3 regions of the Streptosporangium sp. NPDC003464 genome follow, and region 3 is predicted to be linked to each of the others. Evidence: predicted binding sites of a transcription regulator. Region 3 holds the regulator's gene; each other region holds the start of a gene.
The links. Region 3 encodes HrcA, which represses chaperone genes, less so after heat shock. Its sites were predicted from a motif close to TTGGCACTCTCNNNNNGAGAGTGCCAA; they were not measured.
Positions count from the first base shown of each region.

Region 1: a site for HrcA is predicted at 4,375-4,401, ahead of groES (co-chaperone GroES). Genes of this name have one in related genera too.
Region 2: a site for HrcA is predicted at 4,871-4,897, ahead of groL (chaperonin GroEL). Genes of this name have one in related genera too.

Region 1 is NZ_JBSFPS010000140.1:6,127-13,691, reverse strand. Features, by position in the region: gene ACWDS7_RS27760 (LuxR C-terminal-related transcriptional regulator) at 1-615, shown strand, start outside; gene ACWDS7_RS27755 (DUF5319 family protein) at 719-1,096, shown strand; gene ACWDS7_RS27750 (hypothetical protein) at 1,057-1,200, opposite strand; gene ACWDS7_RS27745 (sigma-70 family RNA polymerase sigma factor) at 1,337-1,981, opposite strand; gene groL (chaperonin GroEL) at 2,257-3,882, opposite strand; gene groES (co-chaperone GroES) at 3,973-4,284, opposite strand; gene ACWDS7_RS27730 (class I SAM-dependent methyltransferase) at 4,609-5,775, shown strand; gene ACWDS7_RS27725 (hypothetical protein) at 5,968-7,161, shown strand; gene tsaD (tRNA (adenosine(37)-N6)-threonylcarbamoyltransferase complex transferase subunit TsaD) at 7,224-7,565, opposite strand, start outside.
Region 2 is NZ_JBSFPS010000022.1:49,938-57,502, forward strand. Features, by position in the region: gene ACWDS7_RS07875 (HelD family protein) at 384-2,402, shown strand; gene ACWDS7_RS07880 (GNAT family N-acetyltransferase) at 2,413-2,832, shown strand; gene groL (chaperonin GroEL) at 3,135-4,760, opposite strand; gene ACWDS7_RS07890 (cold-shock protein) at 5,101-5,301, opposite strand; gene ACWDS7_RS07895 (MoaD/ThiS family protein) at 5,630-5,905, opposite strand; gene thrC (threonine synthase) at 5,929-7,191, opposite strand; SAM riboswitch class I at 7,206-7,346, opposite strand.
Region 3 is NZ_JBSFPS010000081.1:2,306-9,870, forward strand. Features, by position in the region: gene hemW (radical SAM family heme chaperone HemW) at 1-560, shown strand, start outside; gene ACWDS7_RS19460 (DUF4870 domain-containing protein) at 688-1,401, opposite strand; gene ACWDS7_RS19465 (DUF3097 domain-containing protein) at 1,426-2,241, opposite strand; gene ACWDS7_RS19470 (hypothetical protein) at 2,297-3,031, opposite strand; gene hrcA (heat-inducible transcriptional repressor HrcA) at 3,210-4,223, shown strand; gene dnaJ (molecular chaperone DnaJ) at 4,236-5,378, shown strand; gene ACWDS7_RS19485 (16S rRNA (uracil(1498)-N(3))-methyltransferase) at 5,466-6,197, shown strand; gene ACWDS7_RS19490 (hypothetical protein) at 6,222-6,887, opposite strand; gene ACWDS7_RS19495 (SigE family RNA polymerase sigma factor) at 6,884-7,363, opposite strand.

The DNA.
Region 1 (7,565 bases), on a different contig from region 3:
CTCTACGAGAGCGTGATCGGCATGGCGGTCCAGGCGCCGCCGCTGGAGCTGCTGTCGGCCGTCCCCGACACCCGGACGATGAGCGACTTCGCGCACCGCTACGCCGACCAGTGGATCGGGGCCCAGCGCAGCGGCCTGCTCTCCTGCCGGGTCGTCATCCCGGTCCACACGCTGGAGACCGCCGGCCTGCGGGACAAGCTGGACCAGTTCGAGCGGGCCGGCGCCCAGGTCCGCACCCTCGACGTGGTGCCGAGCTGGTTCCTGATCGCCGGGACCGACGCCGCGGGCATGCCCGCCCAGTGGGGCGGCGCCCTCGCCGAGAACGCCTACAACTTCCACCTGGTCCGGGCGGCCATCGTGGTGGCCGCGCTGCGCTCGCTCTTCGAGGAGCTGTGGACCCGCGCGGCGCCGCTGCCGTGGACGCACCGCGGCGACGGCGTGGCGCGGGTGCTGCGGCTGGCCGCCCAGGGGGTCTCCGACGAGGTGATCGCCCGGCAGCTCGGGATCTCGGTCCGGACGGTGCGGGCCCGGTTCGCCGACGCCATGGCCGAGCTCGGCGTGCAGTCGCGCTTCCAGGCGGGCGTGGAGGCCGCCCGCCGTGGGTGGCTGGTGTAGTTCCGGACCCGGTCGTGGGTGGCTGGTGCGGTTCCGGACCTGGTCGTGGGCGACTGGTGTAGTTCGGCCCCTGTTGGCCGCATCGAGGTCATAAGGTGGGAACGTGCTCGACGATGTCCCTCGCGACCCGTTCGCGGATGACCCCGACGACCCGGCGGCGGCGCTGGGAGAGCCCGACGACCCCGAGCCGCTGACCTCAGCCGAACGCGACGAGGCCATGACCGATCTCGCCGACGTGGAGGTCTTCCGTTCGCTGCTGGAGCCCCAGGGGGTGCTCGGCCTGGTCCTCGACTGCCCGGAGTGCGGCGAGCAGCACTACTTCGACTGGGAGCTGCTGCGCGGCAACCTGCGGCAGATGATCGAGAACGGCCAGCCGCAGGTGCACGAGCCCGCCTACCAGCCCGACCCCACCGACTACGTCACCTGGGAGTATGCCCGGGGTTACGTGGACGGGGTGATCGACACCGAGGAACAGCGCTGATCGACGTCGTCGATCAGCGCGGCCAGCAGGTTGACGGCGACGTCGGAGGTGGGGACGGCCTCCCTCCGGGAGAGCGCCTCCAGGACCGCGTCGGTCTCGGCCACGGCCGGATCCTCCTCCGGCCCGTATCTGCGGGCCGGACGCCGCGGATGGACCGCCGTCATGGCCCCGCCCGCCCGCCGGCGCCGCGGGCCGCGCCCGGCGCCGCGCACCGCCGGACCACGCTCGGCTGCTCGGCGGTCAAGCCGTCGACTCCAGCTCCAGCTCCGCCATCGCCCGCAGCCGGGCCAGCGCCCGATGCTGGGCGACCCGGACCGCACCTGGTGACATGCCGAGTACATTACCCGTCTCCTCCGCCGAGAGGCCCGACACCACCCGGAGCATGAGCAGCTGGCGCTGGTTGTCGGGGAGCCTGGACAGCAGCCTGCGGGCGTGCTCGGCCTCGATGTAGCGGACCACGGTCTCCTCCGGCCCCGGGCCCTCGTCGGGCCCGTCCGGGAGGTCCTGGGTGGGCACGGCGGAGCGCACGGAGCTGCGCAGCGCGTCGGCCACCTTGTGGGAGGCGATGCCGAAGACGAAGGACGCGAACGGGCGTCCCATGTCCCGGTAGCGGGGCAGCGCGGACAGCACCGCGATGCATACTTCCTGGGCCACGTCGTCTGCGATGTGATACTGACCGGAGACCCGGCCGAGACGAGCACGGCAATAACGGACGACCATTGGCCGTAACTGCGCGATCAGGGTTTCGATCGCGGTGCGATCACCCTGAACGGCGAGGCTCGTCAGATCCTTGAGATCATCCCTGTGGGCGACCCCGTCAGATCTCGTCGCAAGCCTTACCCCACTTTTGGCGTCGGCGACGCATCCCTCGGTCACGTTAGGCATGATGCCCGCCCCGATCGGGCCTGTCGTCATGGCGAACGGCTACGGATTGGTCACATTGAGGCGGAGATAACGGGGCGTAATCGAATGGCGACAGCAATGACCTTAGTATGCGCAAATATTTCATTGGATAGCCGAATATGTCGGCTATTTGTTAGAAGGACGTTTGGCCTTCCGCGCGGCCGGCGATGACGCTTTGGGGTCCCTTTCGGTTTACCGGAAAACCGAACGGCCCGCACCCCCCGAGGGGACGCGGGCCGTACCGGATCCGGTGGAGATCAGTGGCCGTGGCCGTGACCGTGGCCGTGACCGCCGGCGGCGGCTGGGGCCTCCTCCTCGGGCTTGTCCACCACGAGGGCCTCGGTCGTCAGCAGCATGCCGGCGATGGAGGCGGCGTTCTGGACGGCCGAGCGGGTGACCTTGACCGGGTCGATGACGCCCTGGCTGATCAGGTCGCCGTACTCGCCGGTGGCGGCGTTGAGGCCCTCGCCCACGGAGAGCTCGGCGACCTTGGTGGTCACCACGTAGCCCTCGAGGCCGGCGTTCTCGGCGATCCAGCGGGCCGGCTCGATGAGCGCCTTGCGGACCACGGCGACGCCGGTCGCCTCGTCGCCGGACAGACCGAGGTCGTCCAGGACCTTGGAGACGTGGATGAGCGCGGAGCCACCGCCGGAGACGATGCCCTCCTCGATCGCCGCGCGGGTGGCGGAGATCGCGTCCTCCAGGCGGTGCTTCTTCTCCTTGAGCTCCACCTCAGTGGCCGCGCCGACCTTCAGCACGCAGACACCGCCGGAGAGCTTGGCCAGGCGCTCCTGGAGCTTCTCGCGGTCCCAGTCGGAGTCGGACTGCTCGATGGCGAGCTTGATCTCCTTGACCCGGTCGGAGATCGCCTGCTGGTCGCCGGCACCGTCGACGACGGTGGTGGCGTCCTTGGTGATCACGACGCGGCGGGCGGTGCCGAGCACCTCAAGGCCGACGTGCTCCAGCTTGAGGCCGACCTCCTCGCTGACGACCTCTCCGCCGGTGAGGATCGCGATGTCCTGCAGCATGGCCTTGCGGCGGTCGCCGAAGCCGGGGGCCTTGACCGCGACGGAGGTGAAGGTGCCGCGGATCTTGTTGGTGACCAGGACGGCCAGGGCCTCGCCCTCGACGTCCTCGGCGATGACGAGCAGCGCCTTCTTGGTCTGGGCGATCTTCTCCAGCAGCGGCAGGAAGTCGGCGACGGAGGAGACCTTGCCCTGGGTGATCAGGATGTAGGGGTCCTCCAGGACCGCCTCCATGCGCTCCTGGTCGGTCACCATGTAGGGCGACAGGTAGCCCTTGTCGAACTGGAGTCCCTCGGTGAACTCCAGCTCCAGGCCCATGGTGTTGGACTCCTCGACGGTGATGACACCGTCCTTGCCCACCTTGTCGAACGCCTCGGCGATCAGCTCGCCGATCTTGGCGTCCTGCGCGGAGATCGTCGCGACGTGCGCGATCTCCTTCTTGTCCTCGACCGGGCGGGCCGACTCGATCAGCTTGTCGCTGACGGCCCTGGCGGCCAGGTCGATGCCGCGCTTGAGCGACAGCGGCTGGGCACCGGCGGCGACGTTGCGCAGACCCTCGCGGACCATCGCCTGGGCGAGGACGGTGGCGGTGGTCGTGCCGTCACCGGCGATGTCGTTGGTCTTGGTGGCGACTTCCTTGGCGAGCTGGGCGCCGAGGTTCTCGTACGGAGCCTCCAGCTCGACCTCGCGGGCGATGGTGACACCGTCGTTGGTGATGGTCGGCGCACCGAACTTCTTGTCGATGACGACGTTGCGGCCGCGCGGGCCGAGCGTGACCTTGACGGCGTCCGCGAGGGCGTTCACGCCACGCTCAAGAGCGCGGCGGGCGTCCTCCTCGAACGACAGGATCTTCGGCATGACAGTCCTCTCTAAAAGCACGTCGGCGCATCAAAGCCCCGGGCGCTCGCGCGGCCCGGGGCTCGATACGTCATCTTTATGAAGCGTGGATTACTTCTCGATGATGGCGAGCACGTCGCGGGCGGAGAGCACCAGGTACTCCTCGCCGCCGTACTTCACCTCGGTGCCGCCGTACTTGCTGTAGAGGACGATGTCGCCCTCCTTGACGTCGAGCGGGATACGCTTGTCCCCGTCCTCGTCCCAGTTGCCGGGGCCCACCGCGAGGACCTTGCCCTCCTGCGGCTTCTCCTTGGCGGTGTCCGGGATCACGAGGCCGGAAGCGGTGGTCTGCTCGGCCTCAAGCGGCTGGACCACGATGCGGTCGCCGAGCGGCTTAACGGGAACCTTGGTGGCGGTCGTCACGTCGGACCTCCCCTTCAGATTTGGATGATCTAGAAGAGGCGACCAGCGGTCTGCCGTCGCGGGTGTCAGACCTGCCTCGTCGCATATTTATTGGCACTCTCAAGGGGAGAGTGCCAATACGGAACAGTATGCAAGGAGGGCTTGACAGTCAACACGAACCGCCCTTGTGCGCTTCCCGCGAACGTCGGTCCCCCGGCGTCGAGGGGTTCCGGCCCGCGCGGACCGGGCCGGACCGGGCCGGACCGGGCCGGACCGAGCCGCCGGACCCGAGCCGCCGGACGAGGCGGAGGGCGGCACCTCGGCCAGGCGGTAACGTCGGACGGCGTGGACCTTGACGCATTCCGGGAGCTGCTGACGCCGCGCGGCCAGGAGGCCCTGGGGGCGGCGGCCGAGATCGCGGGCGACGACCCGGTGGCGGCGGTGACGCGGCTCCGGAAGACCTACGACGCCGACCTGACCTCGGCGGCGCTCACGCAGGCCACGCTCAGGCGGCGGGCCAGGGAGAAGTTCGGCGCCGACGCCGATCTCATGTATTTCACCCCGGGCGGTCTGGAGCAGTCCACCCGCCGCGAGGTCGCCGACCACCGGGCCCGCCGCATCGCCCCGGGCTCCCGGGTCGCCGACGTCTGCTGCGGCATCGGCGGGGACCTCCTCGCGCTGGCCAGGGCCGGATGCGTGGTGGAGGCCGTCGACGCCGACCCGCTCACGGCCGCGGTCGCCCGGGCCAACGCCGACGCCCTCGGGTTCGGGGACCGGGTCTCGGTCCGCGCGGCCGACGCGGCCACGATCGACCCGGCCGCCTTCGACGTCCTGTTCGCCGACCCCGCCCGCCGTACCGCGCGGGGCCGGACCTTCGACCCGATGGCCTACTCGCCGCCCTGGCCCGACGTGCTGACGATGGTGGCGCGGGCCGAGGCGGCCTGCCTGAAGGTCGCCCCCGGCATCCCCTACGAGTTCATCCCCGCCGGGGCCGAGGCCGAGTGGGTCTCCTACAAGGGCGACGTCAAGGAGGCCGTGATCTGGTGCGGCGGGCTGGCCGGCGGCGCGGGGCGCAGGGCCACGATCCTGCCGGCGGGCGCGACGGTGACGTCCGACCCGGCGCTCGGCCCGGCCGGGCACGGTCCCGTGGGCCGCTACGTGTACGAACCGGACGGCGCGGCCATCCGGGCCCACCTCGTCGCGGAGATCGCCGCGATGGTCGGCGGCCGCCTGCTCGACCCGCACATCGCCTACATCACCGGGGACGCCGCCGTGGAGACGCCGTGGGCGTCACGGTATGAGGTCCACGAGATGCTGCCGTTCTCGCTCAAACGGCTGCGGGCGGCGCTCCGCGAGCGCGGGGTCGGCAATGCGACGATCAAAAAGCGCGGTTCCGCGGTCGATGTCGAACGCCTGCGGAAAGACCTGCGACTATCCGGTGACCGCTCGGCGGTCGTCATTCTCACCCGGATTGTCGAAAGGCCGTTCGCCCTCATCTGCACCCCTTCTTGACCTGCCGAAACGGCGAATTCCGACATTCCATTGGCAATCACGATCTTTTAAATTCCGCTCCGAAAAACCTTGATCCAGAGGCTAGGGTTGCCAGGCGGGAGTTCTTCCCCCGCCTGCGGTTCGACCGCGTTCGCCAGCAAAAAGGACCAACCCCGCCGCGCGGCTCACCGTCGGCGGGTGAAGGAGCTCTCGGTGGATCACTCCGACCACACCCTGCTCCAGGCAGGCAGTCAGACCGCCATCTCCGACCGGATGCGCGAGCTCCTCGCCCGGGCCGCCCAGGACCACGTGTACGAGCAGCGCACCCAGGGCGCCGTGCTGGATGAGATCCGCCAGCGCCTGGAGGGCATGGAGTGGCTGCTGCGGGAGGTCAGGGAGCGCGAGCTCGGCGGGCTGGGCGGGACGCTGGAATCCGTCCACGGCCGCCTGGACGACATCGCCGTCCGCCCGCCGGCGTGGGCCGAGGGCCTGGCCCAGCACGTCGAGGCGGTCCGCGACCACGTGGACGCCGTGGGCGAGCGCGTCGGCTCCCTCGGCCAGGGGGTCGAGACCGTCCGCGACCGGGTCACGCCCATCGGTGAGCTGCCGAGCCTCTGGGCCGACGTCGGCACCGTCGGCGAGAGCGTGGACGAGGCGCTCGTCCGCCTCCAGTCGATCGCCGACGGCACCCAGGGCGTCGGCGACCTGGTGGGCGACCTCGCCGAGCGCCTGGGCCGGCTCCAGGCCGGCATGGAGGCCGCGGCCGGCCGCTTCACCCGCCTGGACAGGTCGCTGGCCGAGCTCGCCCAGCGCGCCGATCGCCTGGAGTCGGGGCTGCTCGACCTGTCCGCGAGCGTGCGGGAGAGCGTCGGCGAGGCGGCCGAGCGCCTGCTGGCCGCGGTCGAGCAGGTCAACGGCCGGGTCGAGCTGCTCACGGCCCGCACCGACAGCCGCTTCGACGCCCTCGACGAGCGCCTCGACGATGTCGAGGGCCGCGTCACCGGCCGGGTCGACGCCGTCGGCTCCCGCCTGTGCACGCTGGAGGGCCACACGGAGAAGCTCGGGCTCCGGCTGGAGGGCGTCGACGACCACGTCGAGGCCGTCGGCCGGCGCGTCGACGGGCTGCCCGCCGCCCTGAACGTCGGCGAGCTCATCGACGCCCAGACCGCCGATCACGCCGGCCGGCTGGCCGCCCTGGACGAGCGCGTCGTCCAGACCCAGGCCGCCCTCCTCCCCCTGGCCGACATGCTCCGCGCCCAGCCCGACCGCGAGCAGCTCGCCGAGGCCCTCGGCGAGGCCGTGGAGCCGGCCCGGACCGACCTCACCCGCCACCTGAGCGCCCTTGAGGAGACCATGCTGGCCCTCGCCGAGGCGCTGCTGCGCCCCACCCGCAACGACAAGGACTGACCCCCTACGGCGGCGCCCCGCCGCGGACCCCGCCGGCGGACGCGCGGGCGGGGTCCGTGAGGTCACACGTGGACGGTGGTGATCGGCAGTGAGGAGTCGGCGGGGATGTCCAGCGGGGACGGGGTGATGCCGGCCGCCACCAGGTCGGAGCCGAGCGCGGCCACCATGGCCCCGTTGTCGGTGCACAGCCCCGGGCGCGGGACGCGCAGCCGTACGCCGGCCGCCTCGCAGCGCTCCCGGGCGAGGGCGCGCAGCCGGGAGTTGGCCGCCACGCCGCCGCCGATCAGCAGGTCCCGGACGCCGTGCTCACGGCACGCCTGCAGGGCCTTGCGGGTCAGCACGTCGACCACGGCCTCCTGGAACGAGGCCGCCACGTCGGGCACGTGGATCGGCTCGCCGGTCCG
Region 2 (7,565 bases), on a different contig from region 3:
CTCGCCGGGAGATCCCGGAGACGGCCGGGCGCCCGCCGCGCGACGGACGGCGGGCCCCGCCGGTGGAGCGGAACCCCTGACGCCCGCACCCCTCCGGCCTGCCCGGACGCGGCCGGGCGGGCGGCCTCCGAGGTCCGGTCGGCCCCGCGTCCCACCGGACGGAGAGATCACCCGGCCGGGCGGAGGGAGAGCCGGGCGGCTCCGGGCACGGGACGTAGAAGATTGGACACGCTCGGTATATCGGGATGGTCCGCGCGATTCTCCGGGAAACCACCCCGCCAGGCGGTTAATCCTTTTGAGCGAGTGAAGGCGGGCCGGTAAGCTAGCCGATTCGCTGCCTGATGACCTACCACCTCCGTTTATCGAATGGGAGGCGCTTCCGCGTGCCCGCACATCAATTGGCCCCCGACATAACCGGCGACCCGGCCGACACCCTCGCCGCCGAACGCGCGCACCTGGCCGCATCCAGGGCCGCCCTGCGCGCCATGCGCGAACACGCCCAGTCCCTGTCCTCCGACGCCGCCGGAGACTGGGTCTCGCAGCAGATCCTGCAGGCCCTGCTGGACCAGCGGGTGGCGGCGCTCGCCGACCACTCCGGCACCCCCCTGTTCTTCGGCCGCCTCGACCGGGACGCGGACGACGACCTCCCCGGCACCGTCTACGTCGGGCGCAGGCACGTCCACGACGACCGCAGCCGCCCCCTGGTGATCGACTGGCGGGCTCCGGTCTCCCGGGCCTTCTACCAGGCCAGCCCGGCCGACCCGATGGGCGTGGCGCTCCGCCGGCGCTTCGGCTACCACGGCGGGGACCTGACCGCCTACGAGGACGAGCCGCTCGACCAGGGCGGCGCCCCGCAGCACAGCAGGATCCTCACCGAGGAGATCGAGCGGCCCCGCTCCGGCCCGATGCGCGACATCGTCGCGACCATCCAGCCCGACCAGGACGAGATCGTCCGGTCCGAGCTCGGCCAGACCGTCTGCGTGCAGGGCGCGCCCGGCACCGGGAAGACCGCCGTCGGCCTGCACCGGGCGGCCTACCTGCTCTTCACCCACCGGGAGAAGCTCGCCCGCTCCGGCGTGATGATCGTCGGCCCGAACCGGGCCTTCCTGTCCTACATCTCCTCGGTGCTCCCCGCGCTGGGCGAGGTCAAGGTCGACCAGACCACGGTCGCCGGGATCCTGGGCGACCACTCCGCCCCGGAGGACCCCGCGGTCAGTGCGGTGAAGGGAGACGCCAGGATCGCGCCGGTGCTCAGGCGCGCCCTGTGGATGCACATCGTCAAGCCCACCGAGGGCGTGCTGTTCACCAAGGGCGTCAACCGCTACCGGGTGGCCGACCACGAGGTCCGCGAGGTCGTCGCCGCGCTCCGCGGGACCACCCGTTACGGCCCCGGCAGGGCGGCCCTCGCCCAGCGGCTGGCCCACCTGGTGCTCGTCCGGATGGAGCAGCGCGGCGAGTCCCCCGACGACCGGGTGCAGGACGCGGTGGCGCGCTCCAAGCCGGTCAAGCAGCTCGTGGACCAGGTGTGGCCCAAGCTGACCCCCCAGCAGGTGCTCCACCGGCTCTTCAGCGACCCCGAGTTCCTCGCCGCCGCCGCCAAGGACGACCTCACCGCCGCCGAGCAGGCCCTGCTCCTGTGGGCCAGACCGGCCAAGTCCCACCGCTCGGCGAAGTGGTCGGCCGCCGACGGCGCGCTGATGGACGAGCTCGGCGACCTGATCGAACGGACCGCGCCGCTGGGGCACCTGGTCGTGGACGAGGCCCAGGACCTGTCGGCGATGCAGTTGCGCGCCCTCGGCCGGCGCTGCCGTACCGGCTCGGCCACCGTCCTGGGCGACCTCGCCCAGGGCACGACCCCCTGGTCGGCCCGCTCCTGGAGCGAGGTCCTCACCCACCTGGGCTTCGAGGACGGCGCGGTCACCGAGCTGACGCTCGGCTTCCGTGTCCCCCGTGAGGTGCTCGACTACGCCGCCAGGCTGCTGCCCGCCGTCGCCCCGGGCCTGGCCGCCCCCCGGTCTCTCCGTCCCGGCCTGGGCTCCCTGTCGGTACGGCCCGCCCCCGACCCGGCCGCCGCGCTCGCGCAGGCGGTGCGGGAGGCGCTCGCCCGGGAGGGGTCGATCGGCGTCATCGTCCCGGACGCCTCGGTCGCGGCCGTGTCGGAGTCGCTGTCCCAGCTGGACCACCGCGTGCTGAGCCCCGACTCGGTGGAGGAGCACCGCCTGCTGGTCATCCCGGCGACCCTGGCCAAGGGTCTGGAGTACGACCACGTCATCGTGGTCGAACCGGCCGACATCGTGGACGCCGAGCCGCGCGGCCTGGCCCGCCTCTACGTGGTCCTGACCCGGGCGGTCACCTCCCTGACCGTCCTGCACACCAGGGAGCTCCCCGCGCAGCTCTGCTAGTTTCCGGCCCATGGGAATCAATGTCCGGAACGGGGAGCTCGACGACGTCGACGCGCTGCTGTCCTTCTGGCTCGGAGCCGCCGAGGGGACCGACCGGCACGACGACCCGGCCAAGGTGGTCGCGCTCATCGAGCGCGACCCCGAGGCCGTTCTCATCGCGGAGGTCGACGGGGAGATGGCCGGCACCCTGATCGCGGGCTGGGACGGCTGGCGCGCCCACCTCTACCGGCTGGCGGTGGCCCCCGGCCGCCGCCGCCAGGGGATCGGGACCGCCCTGATCCGGGCCGCGGAGCAGCGTTTCGCACAATTCGGCGCTTTCCGCGCCGACGCTATGGTCCTGCACGACAATGTCCTGGCCCATCGCGCCTGGGGCGCCGCCGGTTATGCTCCCCAGCCGCAGTGGTCGCGCTGGGTCAAGGCCCTGAGTTAGGACACCCGGCCCGATTGCCCGCGATTCCCGCGCGGACCGCGTTTCCCCGTGGGGACAGCGTCTTGACCGGCTGCCGGCCGCGTAGAAAAGAACGTTGTTCGGTCCTTTGGGCCCGGCTGAACGGCTTCATCCGGCGGACACGAACCCCTTTGACGGGAGACCCGCCTCTTTGATGAAGGGCGGCGCCCGGACGGACAACGGCGCACCGCCGCGGTGGCGGGTGTTCGACCGGCGGCGCCGGTGAACGCGGAAAGAGGCGACCCCGGACACCGGGGACGCCTCTTTCTGGGAAAGCTCCGGACTTAGAAGTCCATGTCGCCGCCGCCGGGCATGGCGGGAGCGGCACCGGCCTTCTCGGGCTTCTCGGCGATGACGGCCTCGGTGGTCAGGAACAGCGCCGCGATGGACGCCGCGTTCTGCAGGGCCGAACGCGTCACCTTGGCCGGGTCGATGATGCCCGACTCGAACATGTTGACGTACTCGCCGGAGGCGGCGTTCAGGCCCTCACCCGGGGTGAGGTTGCGCACCTTCTCCACCACGACGCCGCCCTCGAGGCCGGCGTTGACGGCGATCTGCTTCAGCGGCTCCTCCAGAGCCTTGCGGACGATCGCGGCACCGGTGGCCTCGTCGCCCAGCAGCTCCAGCTTGTCGAAGGCCTTGGCGCCGGCCTGCAGCAGCGCCACGCCACCGCCGGGGACGATGCCCTCCTCGACGGCCGCCTTGGCGTTGCGCACCGCGTCCTCGATGCGGTGCTTGCGCTCCTTGAGCTCGACCTCGGTCGCCGCGCCGGCCTTGATGACGGCCACGCCGCCGGCCAGCTTGGCGAGGCGCTCCTGGAGCTTCTCGCGGTCGTAGTCGGAGTCGGTGTTGTCGATCTCGGCGCGGATCTGGTTGACCCGGCCGGCGATCTGCTCGGCGTCGCCGGCACCGTCGACGATGGTGGTCTCGTCCTTGGTGACGATGACCTGGCGGGCGCGGCCGAGCTGGTCGAGCGTGGTCGACTCCAGCTTCAGGCCCAGGTCCTCGCTGATGACCTGCGCGCCGGTCAGGATGCCGATGTCGCCCAGCATGGCCTTGCGACGGTCACCGAAGCCGGGAGCCTTGACCGCGACCGAGCGGAACAGGCCACGGATCTTGTTGACGACCAGGGTGGCCAGGGCCTCGCCCTCGATGTCCTCGGCGATGATCAGCAGCGGCTTGCCGGCCTGCACGACCTTGTCGAGGACCGGGAGCAGGTCCTTGTTGGCGGAGACCTTGGAGTTGACGACGAGGATGTAGGGGTCGTCGAGGACGGCCTCCATACGCTCCGGGTCGGTCACGAAGTAAGGCGAGATGTAGCCCTTGTCGAAGCGCATGCCCTCGGTGAGCTCAAGCTCCAGGCCGAAGGTGTTGCTCTCCTCGACGGTGATGACGCCTTCCTTGCCGACCTTGTCCATCGCCTCGGCGATCATCTCGCCGATCTGCGGGTCGCCCGCGGAGATGGAGGCGGTGGAGGCGATCTGCGCCTTCGTCTCCACGTCCTTGGCCAGCTTGGAGAGCTCCTCGCTGACGCGCTCGACGGCGGCCTCGATGCCCTTCTTCAGCGACATCGGGTTGGCGCCGGCGGCGACGTTGCGCAGACCCTCGCGTACCAGGGCCTGGGCGAGCACGGTGGCGGTGGTGGTGCCGTCACCCGCGACGTCGTCGGTCTTCTTGGCGACTTCCTTGACGAGCTCGGCCCCGATCTTCTCCCACGGGTCCTCGAGCTCGATCTCCTTGGCGATGGAGACACCGTCGTTGGTGATGGTGGGGGCGCCCCACTTCTTCTCCAGGACGACGTTACGGCCCTTGGGGCCGAGGGTCACCTTGACGGCGTCCGCGAGCTGGTTCATACCGCGCTCGAGACCGCGCCGGGCGTCCTCGTCAAACGCGATCATCTTGGCTGCCATACGGCTAGACCTCCCAAACGCAGGGTGGCTTGCACCAGATCGAGCCGACGCCCGCGACGGCATGTGGACCCGCGACTCCGTTCGGCGGGTCCCATCGTCTCGATCCAGGGTTGGCACTCTCCAACAGGGAGTGCCAACGAACTGTTTAGCACTCTACCCTGCCGAGTGCAAGCTGTGGGGCCCTGACCTGCACCCAGCTTAGAACGAGGTCCCGCCTTCACGGCGAAGGCCCGGCCCGCCGGCTGCGCGGCGAGCCGGGCCGACCGCCGGAAGATCCACGCGGACTGCGCTGCCGCGGGATCCACCGACGTTTCCCGACGAATGGACGGAAAGGGGTGCGTCAGACCGCCCGGACGGATTCCGCCTGGGGGCCCTTCTGGCCTTGAGTGATCTCGAACTCGACCCGCTGGCCCTGCTCGAGCGCACGATAGCCATCCATCATGATCGCGGAGTAATGGACGAACACATCCTTACCACCGTCTACCGCGATGAAGCCGTAGCCCTTGTCCGCGTTGAACCATTTGACGGTGCCTTGCGCCACTTCTGACTCCTCTTACTGGACTTGAGGACGCCGCCCATTCCTCTCGCGAAGTCCTCAATCTCCGAGGCGTAGACATCGCCTACGTCGATCGTTCTCGACCATACCTGTGGGACACCATAGGGCAACAGAGTCAATCAGCAAACTACCCCTTTACATACGCATTCAGGGGCGGAGCAGAGTTTTGCCGGTACGATTAATTGGTTAAAAATTGCATCATATCCCCAGGTCAGCAGAGGCGATCTTCCCCGCGAAACACGACACCCGCACGCGGCCGGGCCGCGTGCGGGTGTCAGGGAGAGGCGGGGTGGGCGCGCGGAGGCGCCGGGGGTCAGCCCCCCGCGACCGCCGGAATGATGGAGATCTGGACGCCGGACGGCGTGGCCGTGTCGAGGTTGTCGGCGAAACGGACGTCCTCATCCCCGACATAGACGTTGACAAAACGCCGAATCTTGCCCGTTTCATCGAGAATGCGGGCGCCGATTCCGGGGTGGTCCGCATCGAGCTTCTGCAGAACCTCCCGGAGGGTCTCCCCCTCCGCGGTCACCTCGGCCGAGCCGCCGGTGTAGGTCCGGAGAATCGTCGGAATCCGCACAGAAACGCTCATTATTCAGTCCCTTTCACAAGTTTCTAGGCGATAGCCGTACGGAATGCGTCAAGAGACGGCCGGATGACCGCGGTGGGACGCGCCTGGTCCGCCACCGCGTCGAGGGTCTTGAGGCCGTCGCCGGTGTTGAGGACCACGGTCTCGCCCTCGGGGTCGAGCCGCCCGGAGGCGACCAGCTTGCGCAGCACGCCGACGGTGACGCCGCCCGCGGTCTCGGCGAAGATCCCCTCGGTCCTGGCCAGCAGCCGGATCGCGTCGACGATCTCGGCGTCGGTGACGTCCTCCACCGCGCCGCCGGTGCGCCGGGCGATGTCCAGCACGTAGGGGCCGTCGGCGGGGTTCCCGATCGCCAGCGACTTGGCAATGGTGTCCGGCTTGACCGGGCGGATCACGTCGTGGCCCGCCTTGTAGGCGGCGGAGACCGGGGAGCAGCCCTCGGCCTGGGCGGCGAAGATCTTGTATGGCCGGTCCTCGACGAGACCGAGCGCGATCAGCTCCTTGAACGCCTTGTCGATCTTCGTGAGCTGGGAGCCGGACGCGACCGGGATGACGATCTGGTCGGGGATCCGCCAGCCGAGCTGCTCGGCGATCTCGTAGGCCAGCGTCTTGGAGCCCTCGGCGTAGTAAGGCCGGAGGTTGACGTTGACGAAGCCCCACTTGTCGCCCAGCTCGTCACCGATGAGCTCCGAGCAGAAGCGGTTGACGTCGTCGTAGGTGCCCTCGATGCCGACGAGCTTGCCGCCGTAGACCGACGCCATGACGATCTTGGCCTGCTCCAGGTCCGCGGGGATGAACACGCAGGCGTCCAGCCCGGCCCGGGCGGCGGCCGCGGTCACCGCGCCGGCCAGATTGCCGGTGGAGGAGCAGGACAGGGTGTGGAAGCCGAAGTTGCGGGCCGCCTCGACCGCGATGGCCACCACGCGGTCCTTGAAGGAGTGGGTGGGGTTGCCGGAGTCGTCCTTCACGTGCAACGAGCGGATGCCCAGCTCACGGGCGAGGTTGTCGGCCTTGACGAGCTTGGTCCAGCCGGGCGCCAGGTTGGGCTTGGCGGCCACGTCCGCGGGGACGGGCAGCAGCGAGCGGTAGCGCCAGATGTTCGTCGGCCCCTCGGCGATCTGCTCCCGGGTCACGCGCCCGAAGTCGTAGGCGATCTCAAGGGGCCCGAAACACTCGATACAGGCGAAGCTGGGACCGAGGTCGTAGCGGGCGCCGCATTCGCGGCAGGACAGGGCCGCGGCGGGGCCGAAGTCGAGCGAGGTGGTGGTTTCAGTGCTTGCGAGCGCCATGAAGCGAGGCCTTTCCCTCATCTTCGTCTGCGACCACCCTGGCCGCAGACCGGAATTGGCACCTGTCCCGGCCGACCTCGTCAGATCACGAGTCTTGAACCGGGAGGGTTGCCGGGGCTTCGCAGGGCCGGTCCCTCCACCCCTCTGGATGAGCAAATATTCAGTTGGAACCTGGCGAGCAGGTCTTACGCACTCTACCCCGGCTTGCCTCCATCCTGACCAACCGTCTCACTGTTTGAGATGTAATGTGTTACCTGGCGGACAGTTTGCCGAGATCACGACGTCCGGGAGGCCGCCGCGCCGGGCGCCCGACGCGGCGGCCGGGCCGTCACGGCGCCCTGAAGCCCAGGGCGTAGGGGCCGGAGCCGCGTGAG
Region 3 (7,565 bases):
ACGTGTCCGCCTACTCGCTGATCGTCGAGGACGGCACCAGGCTGGCGGCCAGGATCCGGCGCGGCGAGCTGCCCATGCCCGACGACGACGTGGCCGCCGACCGCTATCTCATCGCCGACGCCATGCTCGCCGAGGCCGGTTTCGAGTGGTACGAGGTGTCCAACTGGGCGACCTCGGAGGCCGGACGCTGCCGGCACAACCTGCTCTACTGGACCGGCGGCGACTGGTGGGGCGTCGGCCCCGGCGCGCACAGCCACGTCGGCGGCACCCGGTGGTGGAACGTCAAGCATCCGGCGGCCTACGCCCGGCGGCTGGCCTCCGGCGTCTCGCCCGCGCACGCCCGCGAGGTGCTCACCTCGGAGGACAGGGCGGTGGAGCGGCTGATGCTGGAGCTCAGGCTCGCCCAGGGGTTCCCGCTCAAGGAGATCCAGCGGCCGCCGGTCGTCGCCAGGGCACTGGCCGACGGCCTGCTCGAGATGGAACCGTTCAAGGCGGGCCGCGCGGTGCTGACGCTGCGCGGGCGGCTGCTGGCCGACGCCCTGGTGCGGGACCTGACCTGAGGGCCTGTCCACGCGCCCGGCGGCCGCGTGACGGCCCTCCGGACCCGCGTGAGGGCGGGCCCGGGGTCCGTGACGGGCGCCTGTCCACGCGCCTGGGGGCGGCTGGGGGTCGGGCGTGCGCCGGTGGTCAGCTGACGAAACGGATGTTCATCGGATAGCGGTAGCTCTCCCCCCGGTTGGCCGCGACGGCCGCCATGATCATCAAGGCGAGCGACCCGATCCAGAGCACGAAGATCAGAAGGAAGCCGATCAGCACGAACGCCAGGACCCAGGAGACGAAGTAAGCGATCATCAGGGTGAGCTGGAAGTTGAGCGCCTCGGCCGCCTGGCTCCGCACGTAGGGGGACTCGTCCTTCTTCACGAGATACAGCACCAGTGGGCCGACGAACGAGGCCAGCAGGCCCAGCAGGTGGGCGAGCATGGCCATGGTGGTCTCGTCACGGCTGGGCCGCCAGCCGTAGGCCCCCTGCTGGGGCGGGTATCCGTAGCCGACCGGCTGGCCGTAGCCGCCGGTCGGCTGGCCGTAGCCGCCGGGTGGCTGGCCATAGGCGTCGTACGGCTGGCCGTACCCGCCGGGTGGCTGGCCGTACCCGCCGGAAGGCTGGCCGTATGTGTCGGAAGGCTGGCCGTAGCCGCCGGTCGGCTGGCCGTACGCGCCGGGAGGCGGATACGCCCCCTGGTGGCCGTCCTGGTAGCCGGGCTGGTGCCCCTGGTCGCCGGATCCGTACGGCGGAGCCGCGGGGGGCGGGTAGCCCTGGCCGGGCTGGGGCGGCCATCCGGCCTGCCTGGTGGGTTCCTCGCCCGCGGGTCCGTACCGCGGGCTCTCGGGACTGTCGCTCATTGCCCCTCCTGATGGGGTGCGGGGTTAGTCATCCTGGCCGGGAACCGTCACGAAGTCGATCAGCTCCTCGACGGGACCGAGCAGCTCCGGCTCCAGATCGGCGTAGGTGGTGACCGATCCCAGAATGCGGCGCCATGCCTCGGCGGGCTCCAGATCCCAGCCGAGGGCGGCGATGACCCCTTCTTTCCAGGGTATGCCGCGCGGCACCGGCGGCCAGGAGCCGATCTTCAGCACCGAGGGCTTGACCGCCTGCCAGACGTCGACGAACGGGTGCCCGACGACCAGTACGTGCGGTGAGGAGACCTGGGCGGCGATCCGGCTCTCCTTCGAGCCGTGGACCAGGTGGTCGACGAGCACGCCCAGGCGGCGGCCGGGGCCGGGCCCGAACTCCTCGACGATCGAGGGCAGGTGGTCGACCCCTTCGAGATACTCCACGACCACGCCCTCCACCCGGAGGTCGTGGCCCCAGACCTTCTCCACGAGCGCGGCGTCGTGCACGCCCTCCACGTAGATCCGGCTCTCCTTGGCCACCTGGGCCCGCAGGCCCTCCACCGCGATCGAACCCGAGGCGCTCCGCCTCGGAGCCCGCGGCGCGGCGGTGGGCCGGACCAGCGTCACCACCTTGCCCTCCAGGAGGAACGCGGCGGGCTCCAGCGGGAACAGCCGCCGCCGCCCGAACCGGTCCTCCAGCGTGACGGCCTCCTTGTCGCAGGCCACCACGGCGCCGCAGAAGCCGCCGTCGGCGTCCTCCACGACCAGGTCGAGCTCCGCGGGGACCTGGGGGATCTTCCCCTTGAGGGGGCGCCGCCAGTTCTCCGACAGCACGTCGCGCTCGTACATCACCGGCCGCTCGCTCTCTCGTCAGGGATCAAGTGGACGGTAGCAAAAGCCGTGATCACCTGCCGTAGGCTCCCGGCTGTCCCCACTGCCCCGCCGCGGCGGCGGCCTGGCGCCTGCGGGCGCCGCTCCGCCTGACCAGCACGACGATCGTCACGATGACGGCCAGCAGGAAGCCCAGCCCCGGCACCGCGAACAGCGCGATCGCGCCGCCCACCACCGAATCGGCGACGATCTCCCTGCCGACGCCGAACTTGGCGGGCGCCCCCTCGGAGGTGGTGCACGTGAGCTGGTAGTCGCCGGCCTTGTCCACCCCGATCCGCAGGGCCAGCTCCCAGACGACGCCGTCGGAGGTGACGGTCTGCTGCACGCCCGGCTGCTGGAGCCGGACCTTTTCCGGATCACCCTGGATCTGGCACTCGAAGTTGGTGCCCGTCTCGGCGGAGACGTAGATCGCGGGCTTGTCCGCCGGGTCGAGCTTGACCGTCACGGCCTTGCCCGGCTCGAACGAGCTGGTGGGCGCGGCGTCGGTGATCGCGCTGAAGATGCCGCCGGCGAAACCGGCGATGCCGACGATCACGCTGAGGACGAAGACCAGCCAGACGCCGACGATCCAGCCGATGCTGGGCTTGACCTTCGTCTTCGGCGGCGGCCCCTGGGGTGCGCCGTAGCCGGGGGAGGCGTAGCCGTAGGAAGGGGCGCCCTGGTGCTGGCCGTAGGGCTGCTGGGGGGCGCCGTAGCCGGGGGCGCCGGAGGGGGTGCCACCCGAGGGGGATCCGAAATCGTGGGACATGTCGTAAATTGTGGGTCTTGCCGCTTGTATCCCGATAGCAGTTGACTTGACAGTTGCTTGGGCCCGTCATCCTGACGCCGTGTTATCGCACCCCGTGGGCTGGAGCCGTACACTTGGCACTCGGGAACACAGAGTGCCAGACCTGGTGTTTCACATTCGGTGCAGGGAGGTGAGCACGTTGGTCGACGACCGCAAGCTGGCGGTTCTCCGCGCCATCGTCGAGGATTACGTGTCCACCAACGAGCCGGTGGGCTCCAAGACCCTCGTCGAGCGGCACAACCTGGGTGTGTCGTCGGCGACCATCCGCAACGACATGGCGGTGCTGGAGGAGCAGGGCTACATCGCCCAGCCCCACACCAGCGCCGGCCGGGTGCCCACGGACAAGGGCTACCGGCTGTTCGTCGACAGGCTCTCGCAGGTGAAGCCGTTGTCGAGCGCGGAGAAGAGGGCCATCGAGAGCTTCCTCGCCGGCGCCGTTGACATCGACGACGTCGTGATGCGCACGGTGCGGCTGCTGGCGCAGCTGACCCGGCAGGTCGCCGTCGTGCAATATCCCACGCTGACCAGCTCCACGGTCCGGCACGTCGAGCTGGTCCCGTTGAGCGAGCGCAGGCTGATGTTCGTGCTCATCACCAACACGGGACGGGTCGAGCAGCGCGTGGTCGAGCTGCCCGACGTGGTGGACGAGACCCGTGTCGCCCATCTCCGCGCGACTCTCAACGCCTGCCTCGACGGGTGCGGGCTGGCCAGGGTCCCCGACACGGTCGCCGACCTGCCCGAGCGACTGCCGGCCGAGGACCGGCCGTTCGCGGCCACGGTCCTGTCGGTGCTGCTGGAGTCCCTCGTGGACCGGCATGATGAAAAGATCGTTTTTGCCGGGGCGGCCAACCTCGCGGGAGCCGACTTCACCGTCGGGCTCCGCGACGTGCTGGAGGCCCTGGAAGAGCAGGTCGTGCTCATACGCCTGCTCGGTGAGACCTCCGACCTGTCGGCGCTGACAGTACGGATCGGCTCGGAGAACCCCTACACCGGACTCCAGGGCACATCGATCGTCGTCGCCGGATACGGTTCGGGGGACAAGCAACTGGCCCGGCTCGGTGTGCTGGGTCCGACGCGAATGGACTACCCGGTCACGATGGGCGCGGTGCGCGCGGTGGCACGCTACGTCAGCCAGATCCTGGCTGCATCTTAAGAGGTCAACTAAGTGGCTAAGAGCGACTACTACGGCACCCTCGGGGTGCGCCGTGACGCCAGTGCGGAAGAGATCAAGAAGGCGTATCGTCGCCTGGCGCGGGAGCTGCATCCCGATGTGAACCCCGATCCTGAGACCCAGGAGCGGTTCAAGGACATCACCCAGGCCTACGAGGTCCTGTCCGACCCCAACAAGCGCCAGATGTACGACATGGGCGCCGATCCGTTCTCCTCCGGCGCCGGTGCGGGCCCGGGCGGCTTCGGGGCGGGCTTCCCCTTCAGCGACATCATGGACGCCTTCTTCGGCGCGGCCGGCGGCGGCGGCACCCGCGGACCCAGGTCGCGTGCCCGCCGGGGCCGCAACGCCACCATCCGGGTGGAGCTCGACCTGCGCGAGTCGGCCTTCGGCACCACCCGCGAGCTGGTCGTCGACACCGCCGTGCTCTGCGAGGTCTGCACGGGCTCCGGCGCCGCGTCCGGCACCCACCCCGACACCTGCGACATGTGCCACGGCCGGGGCGAGGTCTCCCAGGTCACCCGGTCCTTCCTCGGCCAGGTCATGACCTCCCGCCCCTGTCCCCAGTGCGGTGGGTTCGGTTCGATCATCCGCAACCCCTGCCAGGAGTGCTCCGGCGACGGCCGGGTCCGCACCCGGCGGACCATCAAGGTCCGCATCCCGGCCGGCGTCGAGGACGGCACCCACATCCAGCTCGCCGGCGAGGGCGAGATCGGCCCGGGTGGCGGCCCGCCCGGCGACCTGTTCCTGGAGATCGTCGAGCGCCCGCACGAGATCTTCGAGCGCCGCGGCGACGACCTGCACTGCACCGTGCAGATCCCGATGACCGCGGCCGCGCTGGGCACCGTCCTGACCATGGAGACGCTCGACGGCGCCGAGGAGCTCGACATCCGGCCGGGCACCCAGTCCGGCCAGACCATCCCGCTCTACGGCCGCGGCGTCCAGCGCCTCAACGAGAACGGCCGTGGCGACCTGCTGATCCACGTCAACGTGGAGACCCCGGCCCGCCTCGACCCGGCCCAGGAGGAGCTCATGCGCGAGCTCGCCAAGCTCCGCGGCGAGGAGCGCCCGCCCGGCAAGTTCGCCCCCGGCCAGCAGGGGTTCTTCTCCAGGCTGCGGGACGCCTTCAATGGCCGCTGACGGCGGCCTCCCCGGGTCGGCCCGGCCCGTCCGCGCCGGCCGGGCCGCAGGCGTCCGCCGGCCCGGCCCGCACCTCCCCGCCGGCCGATGACGGCCCCGGTCTTCCTGGCCGAACCGGCCGACCTGGCCCGGGCGGAGTTCACCTTCGGCGGCCCGGAGGGGCGCCACGCGGCGGCCGTACGCCGGCTGCGGGCCGGGGAGCGGCTCGACCTGACCGACGGCGCGGGCACCGTCGCCGAGTGCGTGGTCCGGGAGGCGGGCAAGGACTCCCTCCGTGTCGAGGTGCTGCGCCGCTACGACGTGCCGGCCCCGCGCCCCCGCCTGGTCGTGGTGCAGGGACTGCCCAAGGGCGACCGGGGCGAGCTGGCCGTGGAGATGATGACCGAGGCCGGGGTCGACGTGATCGTGCCCTGGTCCGCCGCCCGGTGCGTCACCCAGTGGAAGGGCGAGCGGGCCGTCAAGTCTCTGAACCGCTGGCGCTCCACGGCGAGGGAGGCGGGCAAGCAGTCCCGCCGCTTCCACCTGCCCGAGGTGACCGAGCCCGCCACCACCGCCAAGGTCGCCGCGCTGCTGTCGGCGGCCGCCCTGGGTGTCGTGCTGCACGAGGAGGCGGCCTCCCCGCTGTCGTCCCTGGAGCTCCCCGGCGCCGGTGACATCGTCGTGGTGGTCGGCCCCGAGGGCGGCGTCGGCCCGGAGGAGATCGACGCCTTCCGCGCGGCGGGGGCCGTGGCGGCGCTGCTCGGGCCGACGGTGCTGCGCACCTCGACGGCCGGGGTCGCCGCCGCGGCGGTGCTCCAGACGCGCACCGGCCGCTGGTGACGGGCTGGCCGGACTGGTGACGGGCTAGCCGCCGGAGGAGATGGAGGTCGTCGACTCCGTCGGCATCGGAGCCGACTGATCGTCCGTCGGCGGGCACTCCTCGACCGAGCACGGGCTGCCCGAGGGGGCGGACGACTCAGAGGGCCTCGGAGTCGGCGCCGGCGTCCGGCACTCCTCGGTGAGCTCCTCGGGCTCGACCACCGTGCCGTCGGGCGGAGTCGTGGGGCAGGTGGGCGAGGGGGTGGGCTCCGGGGTCGGCGTTGGCTTGTGCGTCGGCTTCGGGCTCGGCTTCGGGTGCGGCGCGGAGGACCTGGAGTGGGTGGGCGTCGGCAGGGGCGCGGTGGCGCCGGGCTCGGGCTTGGTGGCGACCGGGAGCGGATCGTCGCCGTTGGAGGGGGCCCGCGAGGTGGCGGACAGGTCAGGTGGGGTCGAATGGGTGAAGTTGACGTCGTTCACCTGCCGGGTCACCTGCTCGCGGAACTCCGGGACCACCATGACGACGGTGGCCGCGACCAGGACGGCTCCCGCGATCGAGGCTCCGGCGCGCCACCACATCAGCCCGCGGAGCCCGCGTCTTTCCACGCGGGCGCGGATGATCTCCAGGCCGTCCGGGGAGGGAACGACCGAGTCCGCCTCCGCGCTGAGGACACGGCGGAGCAGCTCGCCGTACTCGTCGGGGGACTCGGTCATGACAGTTGCTCCAGTGTGGTCCGTAGGGCGGCCATGCCGCGAGCCGTGTGGCTCTTGACCGCGCCCTTGCTGATGCCCATGGCATGGGCGATCTGCGCTTCTGACAGGTCTCCGTAATAGCGCAGAACCAGTGCCTCCCGCTGGCGCGCGGGCAGGCCGCGGAGTGCCTCGATGACGGCGGACCGCTCGAACTCGCCGATCGCGCCGTTCTCGGCGCTCGGCGCGTCGGGCATGCCCTTGGGAGCGTACTTCTCCACGACCGCCCGGTGCCGAAGCACCGAGCGCGATCGGTTGACGACCGATTGGCGCAGGTAGGCGAGTGCCTTGTCGGTGTCGCGCAGCCGCCGCCAGGCGCCATGGATGGCGACGAAGGCGTCCTGCACGACTTCCTCCGCGGTTGCCATGTCGCGGACGAGCAGCACGGCGAGGCGCACGAGCGACCGATAGTGCGCGCTGTAGAGCGCGGTAACGGCCATGTCGGCGTCCCACCCGACGGGCACCGCCCCGAGCGACCTGTCGGCCAGGAGGGTCTCGGTGGTCACATCAGTGGGACGCTCGGCCTTCCCAGAGGGTTTACGCTCTTCCGGTTCATTAGGGGGCATGACCCAGTCGTGTCCTCGCCAGGCGGCCATATCGTGCGGATCGCAATGGTCTGTAGTTGTTGAAGTTTTGCATACC